3 regions of the Rhizobium sp. X9 genome follow, and region 3 is predicted to be linked to each of the others. Evidence: predicted binding sites of a transcription regulator. Region 3 holds the regulator's gene; each other region holds the start of a gene.
The links. Region 3 encodes LexA, which represses DNA repair genes until DNA is damaged. Its sites were predicted from a motif close to TGTTCNNNNTGTGTTCNG; they were not measured.
Positions count from the first base shown of each region.

Region 1: the regulator LexA is predicted to act here: its motif matches at 1,757-1,774, upstream of JZY08_RS13160 (helicase-related protein).
Region 2: the regulator LexA is predicted to act here: its motif matches at 1,557-1,574, upstream of JZY08_RS20395 (single-stranded DNA-binding protein).

Region 1 covers NZ_CP071311.1:2,735,281-2,738,558, reverse strand. The annotation lists gene tesB (acyl-CoA thioesterase II) at 1-275, opposite strand, end outside; gene JZY08_RS13165 (ubiquinone biosynthesis hydroxylase) at 362-1,576, shown strand; gene JZY08_RS13160 (helicase-related protein) at 2,003-3,278, shown strand, end outside.
Region 2 covers NZ_CP071312.1:1,195,993-1,199,270, reverse strand. The annotation lists gene JZY08_RS27610 (DUF6499 domain-containing protein) at 1-47, opposite strand, end outside; gene JZY08_RS20405 (DUF2285 domain-containing protein) at 155-436, opposite strand; gene JZY08_RS20400 (hypothetical protein) at 536-784, opposite strand; gene JZY08_RS20395 (single-stranded DNA-binding protein) at 984-1,385, opposite strand; gene JZY08_RS20390 (hypothetical protein) at 2,077-2,448, opposite strand; gene JZY08_RS20385 (DUF2493 domain-containing protein) at 2,654-3,278, opposite strand, start outside.
Region 3 covers NZ_CP071311.1:1,155,594-1,158,871, reverse strand. The annotation lists gene kdsA (3-deoxy-8-phosphooctulonate synthase) at 1-433, opposite strand, end outside; gene JZY08_RS05620 (VOC family protein) at 433-1,314, opposite strand; gene lexA (transcriptional repressor LexA) at 1,525-2,247, shown strand; gene JZY08_RS05610 (glutathione S-transferase family protein) at 2,689-3,278, shown strand, end outside.

The DNA of each region.
Region 1 (3,278 bases), 1.6 Mb from region 3:
CTGGAACCATCGCGGATGCGTTCCACCTGGTAGAGGATGGGCACCAGCGGATCGCCGGGGAGCATGAAATAGGCATGCAGCGAATGCACTAGGCGGTCGTCGTCCACGGTCCTCTGCGCGGCGATCAGGGCCTGCGCAATGACCTGGCCGCCAAAGACGCGCTGCCAGCCGATTTGCGGGCTTTCGCCCCGGAACAGGTTCTCTTCCAGCTTTTCGAGATCGAGCGTGGTGATGAGATTGGCCATCGGGTCTGACGTTTGCAAAGGATGCGACATTTTTTCGGCCTGCTCCGGCTGTAGGAAGACGTCACATGGTCTATAGTGCGCCGATGATGTGTGCACAAGATTTGAGGAGAAGCGCGATGCTAGACGTGGTGGTTGCAGGCGGCGGATATGTCGGTCTTTCCGTTGCTGTCGCAATTAAGCAGGCGGCCCGGCATCTCAATGTGCAGGTGGTTGAGGCAGCTCCCGAGGATGTCTGGAAGAAGGATGTCCGCGCCTCCGCCATCATTGCGGCGGCCACGCGCATGCTCGACGTTTTCGGCATATGGAACGAGATCGAACCGGAGGCCCAGCCGATCAACAAGATGATCGTCACCGATTCGAAGACCGCAGACCCCGTCCGTCCGGTGTTTCTGACGTTTGATGGTGTGGTCGAGGAGGGCAGGCCGTTCGCCCATATGGTTCCGAACGTTGCGATGGTCGGCGCTTTGCGAGGCCTGTGCGAGCGTCTTGGCGTTGAAATCCGCCATGGTCTCAGTGTTTCCGGCTTTACTACTGGGCCGCAATCGACATTGATCAGCCTTTCTGACGGCTCTTCCCTTGAAGCGCGGCTGCTCGTCGCCTGCGACGGGGTTCGCTCGGCGCTCAGGGATATGGCAGGCATCAAGACCGTGCAATGGAATTATGATCAGTCCGGGATTGTTACCACCGTCGAACATGAGCGGCCGCATGAGGGCTGCGCGGAGGAACATTTCCTGCCGTCGGGGCCTTTCGCCATCCTGCCGCTCAAGGGAAACCGCTCCTCGCTTGTCTGGACCGAGCGCACGGCCGATGCCGACAGGCTGGTCGCTGCCGATGATCTGGTGTTCGAGGAAGAACTGGAGCGCCGGTTCGGTCACAAGCTCGGCCCTGTCCACCCCGTCGGCCCTCGCCGTGCCTTTCCGCTGGGGCTAACGCTGGCGCGCTCCTTCGTTGCACCGCGTTTCGCGCTCGCCGGCGATGCGGCCCATGGGATTCATCCAATCTCGGGCCAGGGCCTCAATCTCGGCTTCAAGGATGTTGCAGCCCTGGCCGAAACCGTGGTCGAGGCCGACCGCCTCGGCCTCGATATCGGCTCCCTCAACGTTCTCGAGCGGTACCAGTCCTGGCGGCGTTTCGATACGTTGCGGATGGGTGTGACGACGGATGTGCTGAACCGGCTTTTCTCCAACGATGTCGGTCCCATCCGCATCATGCGGGATTTCGGGCTGGGTGTTGTCGATCGTTTGCCGGCGCTGAAATCCTATTTCATCGGGCAGGCCGCCGGCACGACAGATGCGAATGCGCCGCGTTTGCTCGCTGGCGAGGCGCTCTGATCCCGCGATTGCGGCTTGACAGCCGATTCCGGTATTTTTGGCGAAAGGCCGGTGCGGAAAGCATGAATCCGGGCAAGGACTTACCCGGATTCACAATCTGGTATGGGAAGCGCATTCGCCAACCAGATGCTGTAGAGAACAAAAGCTGAATCCCGTCGAGTCAGCGATTCGTATTCGATTCGTTCGCAGACTGTTCCGCAACCGAATCGATTCCATTTTCGCCGGATTCTTTTTATTCTCTCAACCGGCTGAATCTGAACGGAAAATTCGGTGCAGCAGGAGCTGCGGCCGACTTTACGGGCAAGGCCTATTGCCTTTGTCTTCGGGCATTGCCATGTGTGGTGCGTGCGGCCTGCATCAGCGATGGTGGGCGGCACGGCAAGCAGTGCAAGTCGATTCGCGGATAGTACGTTGAATTTTCGCCCCATGATCCTGAGCGGCCGCGGTGTCACGGCCGTTCTCGGCCCCACCAATACCGGCAAGACCCATTACGCGATCGAGCGTATGGTGGCGCATGGCAGCGGTGTCATCGGCCTGCCGCTGCGCTTGCTGGCGCGGGAGGTCTATACCCGCCTTGTCGAAAAGGTGGGTGCGCCGAATGTGGCGCTGATTACCGGCGAAGAAAAGATTTCACCTCCCAAAGCCAAATATTCCGTCTGCACGGTGGAAGCCATGCCGCGCGAAACGACGGCCGCATTTGTCGCGATCGACGAGGTGCAGCTGGCCGGTGATCTGGAGCGTGGCCATATCTTCACCGACCGCGTGCTGCATTTGCGCGGGCGGGAGGAAACGCTGCTCCTTGGCGCAGGCACGATGCGCCCGATCCTTGAAAAGCTCTTGCCAGGAATTACCGTTGTGGAGCGGCCGCGTCTGTCGCAGCTTTTTTATGCGGGCCAGAAAAAGATTACCCGCCTGCCGCAACGCACGGCAATTGTCGCCTTTTCCGCCGATGAGGTTTATGCCATCGCCGAACTGGTGCGTCGCCAGCGCGGCGGTGCCGCTGTTGTGCTGGGCGCGCTTTCGCCGCGCACGCGCAATGCGCAGGTCGGTCTCTACCAGTCCGGCGATGTCGAATATCTGGTGGCGACCGACGCCATCGGCATGGGCCTTAACCTCGATGTCGATCATGTCGCCTTCGCGCAGGACCGCAAATTCGACGGTTATCAGTTTCGCAATCTCAACCCCGGCGAGATCGGCCAGATCGCCGGCCGCGCCGGCCGCCATCTTCGCGATGGCACTTTTGGCGTGACGGGGCGCGTCGATCCCTTTGACGACGAATTGGTGGAGCGTATCGAGACCCATCAGTTCGACGCGGTGAAGGTGCTGCAGTGGCGGACGAAGAATTTCGATTTCTCCTCCATCGCCAATCTGCGTTTGAGCCTTGATGCCGCACCGGCGATCCAGGGACTTTCCCGGGCTCTGCCGGCGATCGACCAGCAGGCGCTGGAATATCTGTCGCGTTACCCTGAGATCATCGACGTGACGACGACGGATGCGCGGGTGGAAAAACTGTGGGAGGCATGCGCGCTTCCCGACTATCGCCGTATCGCACCTGCCCAGCATGCCGACCTGATCTCGACGCTCTATTTCGATCTCGTAAAACGCGGTGCTGTGAACGAAGATTTCATGGGTGAGCAGGTGCGCCGCGCCGACCGCACGGACGGAGAGATCGATACACTGTCTGCAAGGATTGCGCAGATCA
Region 2 (3,278 bases), on a different replicon from region 3:
AGATGATCATATTCCGAGGAACGCCAGATCGATGCGTCGGGTGTCATCGCTGATCCTCCCAAGTATTTGTCTAAGTCTTTGGGAGAATCACGATTCCCGTTTGGGTTGATCTGCGAAAGTCAGTTGAGCCTCAACAGGTGATGCGTCCGACGCATCACGATGGCGACCCGCGCTGGCTCTCACGAACCAGCTCGCGATAGCCGCGCTCCATCATCCACCGGGCGCGCGCCAGATGCGCATCGTGGATAGAGCGGCAGCGTCTGGGGTCTTGATCGGGATCGAGGCCAAACAGGATATGCACCGCCTCGCGCCAGTCTGCGCCGTCGCGGTTGGCGTCGACCAGCCGCATGTAGAGCTTCATATGTGTGCGGTCATAAGTCGTGATCGTTTCGCTGAACGGTGGTTCGTCCAGAAATGTTTGCGTCTCCTGTCCCATCGAGCCACCATATTCACGCGCGCTAAGTCCGTTAACCATCTCGCTCAGGAGATAGCCCCTTTTTTTGACAAGGGTTTGGTAGCTTGGTGCCCGGCGTGACTACCGGGACGAATCGATCCTGTCATGCAGGAGCAGAACTCCTTCGCCCTTGTCTGTCGAAAGGAGAACAATCCCGGCCGATTCGAGGGCCCGGCGCACCTGATCGCGCGTCGATTCGAACACTTCGAGACCGCTTTCGGATTCGAGGCGTTTCAGTGCGGTCAGTGCTACTCGGGCCTTGTCAGCGAGCGTCTCCTGTGTCCAACCCAGCAACGCGCGCGCGGCCCGTGATTGTCGGGCGGTGATCATGCATGATCACCTCCCATTCGGACCTGTGCGCACTCCAGAACTACGACTAAACTAGTCGTTCTTGGCTCACTTCGCCAGCATGAAATGCCTGATCGACATTGCAAACAGCTTTCCTTTGATAGCTGATTCGGTCGTCTCGGCGCATGGCCTGCCATGAAAGAACCCGGCGGCTTGCGCCGCCGGGCTTCGCGGTTCCCGCTCAGAACGGGATGTCATCGTCGTCGATGAACTTGCCGTCCTCGCTTTCGGTCTGCTTCGCCGGGCTCAGGAAGTCGACCGTCTCGGCGATGATCTCGCATCCGTAGCGGTCGTTGCCCTGCTGGTCCGTCCACTTCGTGTAGTGGATGCGGCCGCGAACCAGAACCTTCATGCCCTTCTCGCAATACTCCTGGATCGTCTTGCCGAGGCCGTTGAAGGCGGTGATGCGGTGCCATTCCGTATCCTGGATCCGGTAGCCCCTCTCGTCCCGGACAACCTTGCCGACCGAGTAGCGGGGGCGCGAGGTGGCAAGCGTGAAGTGGGTGATCCGGGTACCGCCCTCAGTGGTGCGGGTTTCGGGGGTCTGACCGATGTTGCCGGCGAGAATGACGATGTTCTGCATTGTAAGTCTCCGTTGCTTCTCGGAGGGACCATCCCTCCGACGAGACCCGGCCAAGGCCGTCGGGAGACTCCCGCAACTGCCGAACCTATCGGCAGCTTGCCCCTAAGGCCCCAGGTGGGGCGGGCAGCCGCGCTTGCGCGGCAACACGGCTGGGAGCCGCCGGGGTTGCTGGAGGAAACAGAACGAACTTAGGGGATCAGTCAGTCGGAGGGATTGGTGCCTTTGAAAGCACGAATACGGGGACGCGCAGCAGAACCATCGTCCTCACCGGTAACAGCGACCAGGCAGGCTCACGGACCTGCGCAGTTCGGGGCGACTCCCGACCTTCTCCCCTTCCGGCCACCTCGCGTCATCTCCCGGACAGGCTGGGCGGGACGAGAATGGTGCGGCTATAGGGTTCCGAGGCACGGAACAGCACCGTGTCGCCGTTTCGGCGGTGGAAGGCACGATCCGGACGATTTGCGAAAAGGCATGCGACGGTTTCTGCGTTCGCATCCACTACAGGAAGTGGAGGCCGCAGCTAGCATTGACTGCCCACGATCCGCGGATCTGGCACCGATGACCGACATCCTCGGCCGGGCGAAGCAGACTGGAGGCGGAGGATGCAAAGCGCAGCGGCGGCGCTACAGCCTTTTGTTGGGGGAACCGGGGTTGGCGGCGCAAGCCGCCGGGTTTTTCACTTCGCTGCCGATCAGCGTGAAAACAAGGACACGCCGAGGGCATTCAGATTGACCATTGCCGCGATGCCGATGAACAGCCCGGCGCTGCCGGAAAGCAAACTGAGCATCAGGCCGGGGTCGATGGCGTTCTTCGCTACGCCGTGGACGAGTGCATATCCGGCGATGACGGCCGGTACGGCAAAGACGGCGAGAGCGATCAGCCGCAGAGCCGGATTCCTGGCGAAGCCGAGAACTGCGATGACGAGGCCAATCGAAACCAACGCCGCGCCGATGGCGGCCAGTCCCGACAGGAGGATGCCGCCTCCGGCGCCCCAAGTATATTGGGCAGCGGACAGCCCAACCATGAACGGTAAAGCGTAGATCGCAAGGTTGTAGGCAAAGATTCAGAACGCGATCGTCAAAGAGATGGCGAGCAGGATGAGCGACATGGAAGCCTCCACATGATCGATTGAGGATCACGACAGGCTGCCCGTAGATACGCTCCGCCTGCGACTATGCTACTGTTCCGGTTCTGCAAGGATGTTTCATAAGAGCTATCAACCTCTCCGATAGTCAAGTATTGGCGGCTGGAACAGCCAGAGGCGGCGCTTACGCGCCGCCATCGAACTTCATGACCGGGATGCCGAGCTTGCGGGCCTTGTCCGCAAGATTCTCCTGAATGCCGGTGCCGGGGAAAACGAGGACGCCGACCGGCAGGACGTCGAGCATCGCGTCGTTGCGCTTGAAGGGCGCGGCCTTGCCGTGCTTCGTCCAGTCGGGCCGGAAGGCGACCTGAGCAACCTTGCGGCTATCTGCCCAGCGGGAGGCGATCAGTTCAGCGCCCTTCGGCGTGCCGCCGTGCATCAGCACCATGTCGGGGTGCTTCGCATGGACCTGATCGAGCTTTGCCCAGATCAGGCGGTGGTCGTTGAAGTCGGCGCCTCCGGTCAGGGCAACCTTGGGACCGGCGGGCATCATCACCTCGGTCTCGGCCCGGTGCTTCGCGGCGAGGAAATCCCGGCTGTCGATCATCGCGGCGGTGAGGTTGCGATGGTTGACCATCGAGCCGGTACGGGGCCGCCAGGCGCTGCCGGTGTGGTGCTCGAAAGCTTCGGAGGCGACGTCGCGGAAGAGTTCCATGCTGTTGCGCCGCTCGATCAGGGTCTGACCTTCTGCCGTGAGGCGCTCCAGCTCGACCGACTTCACCTCGCTGCCGTCCTGTTCACGCTGGAGG
Region 3 (3,278 bases):
TGACGTTGATGACGCGGCCGGTCCTGGCGGCGGCGACGAGAAGATCGGTCTGGCGGCTGAGAAAGGCCGGGATCTGCAGCACGTCCACCACTTCGGACACGATGGCGCATTGCTCTTCGGTGTGAATGTCGGTCAGAACCGGAAAGCCGAATTCCTTCTTGAGATCGGCGAAAACCTGCATCGCGCTCTCAAGGCCGATGCCGCGTTTGCCGGAAAGCGAGGTGCGGTTCGCCTTGTCGAAAGAGGATTTGTAGACAAGCCCTATTCCCAGCTTGTCGCAAAGCTCCTTCAGGACACCGGCGATCATGAAGGCATGGTCCCGGCTTTCCATCTGGCAGGGGCCGGCAATCAGCGAAAACCGCTCAGAATTGGAGAAGAAAACCTTGCTGGCGCCATCGCCGGCGGTGACTTTGAGATTGTTCGTAACGCTCATCATTTTTCCTCGAAGGCGAATGTTACGCCCTGACCGGGTGCCGCGGGCACCACCAGGCGGCCGCCCGCTTTTGCGCAGGACACGCCATTAGCAGCAAGCACCGCTTCTGTCACGGCAAGATCGTGTGACAGAAAGACGATGCCCGCGCCGCGCAATCCGCCGTCGCTCCAATCCGAAGCACTCACGGCATGCCCGCCGAAAGCCGGTTTTCCGGTCAATCTGATGTGCGCATTGCCGGTCACGAAAACCATATCACCATCCGGAGATATCGTGCCTTCACAGCCAAACACCGTTTCGATCAGGCGCGCCGCCTTTGCATCGCCGCCGGAAAACAGAACTATTTCGCTGAGGCCAGAGACCCCGTTGGCATGACGCTCCAGCGCCGTGCGGTCGCCCGGCAGGGCCTGTAGCCGCTGGCAACTGAACAAAAAGAAATCCGCAGCCGATCCGCTCGCCGCAAAAGCAAGCCGAAACGCCGCTTCACCCTGCGAACCGTCCGGCATCCGGAGAGGCCGCGAAAACTCGAAGACATCGCCTGCCGAGAGGCCTGAGATCGCAAACCTGTCATGATCGCCAAAGGCATCATCGGTTCGGGCCACGAGCGCCGAAAAACCCTCCTGTCTATCACGCTGCCGGAAGGCCTGATCCCTGCCGGTGAACACATCCCCCTTCTCCACCGAGGCATTATATTTAGCCGGATTAGAAATCGCGAGCGGTTCCAGATAGGTTCCGTCAGCGAAAAAAACACAGGCGTTCTGCGTGCCGAAGGGATGAAGAGCCTCCGGTGCAACCGTGAAACCGAGAGCGCCAACGCGCTTTTCAGCGATTCCGAGAGCCTGCACGGGCAGAACGAGATGATCGACGCTTGCGGGTTTCGTCATTATTTTTTCCTGCTGGCGGCGTAGTCAGTCCCAGGCCGCAATGGTTCGGACCGAAGAAAAGCACAAATGCGGGCAATGAGGCAAATCATCAAAACAACAGATAGCTGCTTCACGAAATTTTAGGGGATTGCAGAACACATATGGAACATATAGTGTTCGTTCTGTATTTGTTTCGCGACTTCCACTACGATTCTCAAGGGTGTTTTCCTCATGCTCACGCGCAAACAGCAGGAATTGCTTCTCTTCATTCATGAACGAATGAAAGAGTCCGGCGTGCCGCCCTCCTTCGATGAAATGAAGGACGCACTCGATCTTGCCTCGAAATCCGGCATCCACCGGCTGATCACCGCCCTCGAAGAGCGCGGATTTATTCGCCGGCTACCTAATAGGGCGAGGGCGCTGGAAGTCATCAAGCTGCCTGAGGCCTATACGCCCGGAGCAAGGCCGCAGCGCGGCTTTTCGCCGAGCGTCATCGAAGGCAGTCTCGGCAAACCGAAGGCGCCGGAACCCGCCCCTGCCCCCAAGGCGCCTGCCAATGATTTCGGCGGGGCTGTCACCGTGCCGGTCATGGGCCGCATCGCCGCCGGCGTGCCGATTTCCGCCATCCAGAACAACACCCATGATGTTGCCGTGCCGGTGGACATGTTGGGCACCGGCGAACATTACGCGCTTGAGGTCAAGGGCGATTCGATGATCGAGGCCGGCATTTTCGACGGCGATACCGTCATCATCCGCAACGGCAACACCGCCAATCCGGGCGATATCGTCGTGGCGCTGGTGGATGACGAGGAAGCAACACTGAAGCGCTTCCGCCGCAAGGGCGCATCCATCGCGCTGGAGGCAGCAAACCCAGCCTATGAAACCCGCATCTTCGGGCCGGACCGGGTTAAGATTCAGGGCAAGCTGGTTGGGCTGATCCGCCGCTATCATTGATCATAAGGGACCGGACGTGGTTCAGTTTTCAGCAGGCGTCATCGGAAGGTGACGTCTGTTGCATAAGTGTGAAGGCTGGTCCGGAGCAGGCCATGATTTTGCGGTAGGAAGCGATACTCTGCGACCTTCAGGATCGACGCCTTTTAGAAACTGATCCAATTTTCATACCGATATTTCCGTCTATATAGCGAAGCGATGCATGTGCCGTTGACCGCGATCAGCGCCAGAACTTCTGCCAAAGTTTTTGCAAGATTGAATTTTCGCCATCGCGTCACGTGACGAATTTCCGCCGTCTCCAAGTGGTGATATTGACGGGGTGCTGCCGTCCATGCCTGCGCCCTGCCATTCATCAATACGGCTTATGGGAGCCATGGATTATTTTCGATATTCCGTGGACGTCCGGCAGGTGTAGAAATGCGCGTCATATCCGGGAGATACGCCATGTACGATCTTTATGTAGCCAACAAGAACTATTCTTCCTGGTCGTTGCGGCCGTGGGTGTTGATGCGCACGCTTGGTATCGCCTTCGATGAAAAACTGGTTCCGTTCGGTGAAGGCGTGTCCTTTGCCTCGTTTTCACCAACCGGCAAGGTTCCCTGCCTCGTCGATGAAGGCTTCAAGGTATGGGAAACGCTTTCGATTGCGGAATATCTTGCCGAAAGACATCAGGGCGTCTGGGCAAGCGACAAGCAGGCAAGAGCCTGGTCACGCTCGGCGGCCAGTGAGATGCATGCGGGCTTCTCCTCGCTGCGTAATCTCTACCCCATGTCTGTCGGCATAAGGGTAAAGCCGAAAGGTGGCGATGCCGGACTTGCGGCCGATATCAAACGCATCGATGCGCTCTGGAGCGAAGGCCTTGCGAAATTTGGCGGACCATATCTCGCCGGCGCTAAATTCACGGCGGTCGACGCCTTCTTCTGCCCGGTCGCATTCCGGTTCCAGACCTACGGCGCGGATCTTTCGCCCGCAGCGAAGAGCTATTACGAAAGGCTGCTCGCCCTGCCCGCCATGCGTGAATGGTATGAGGCCGG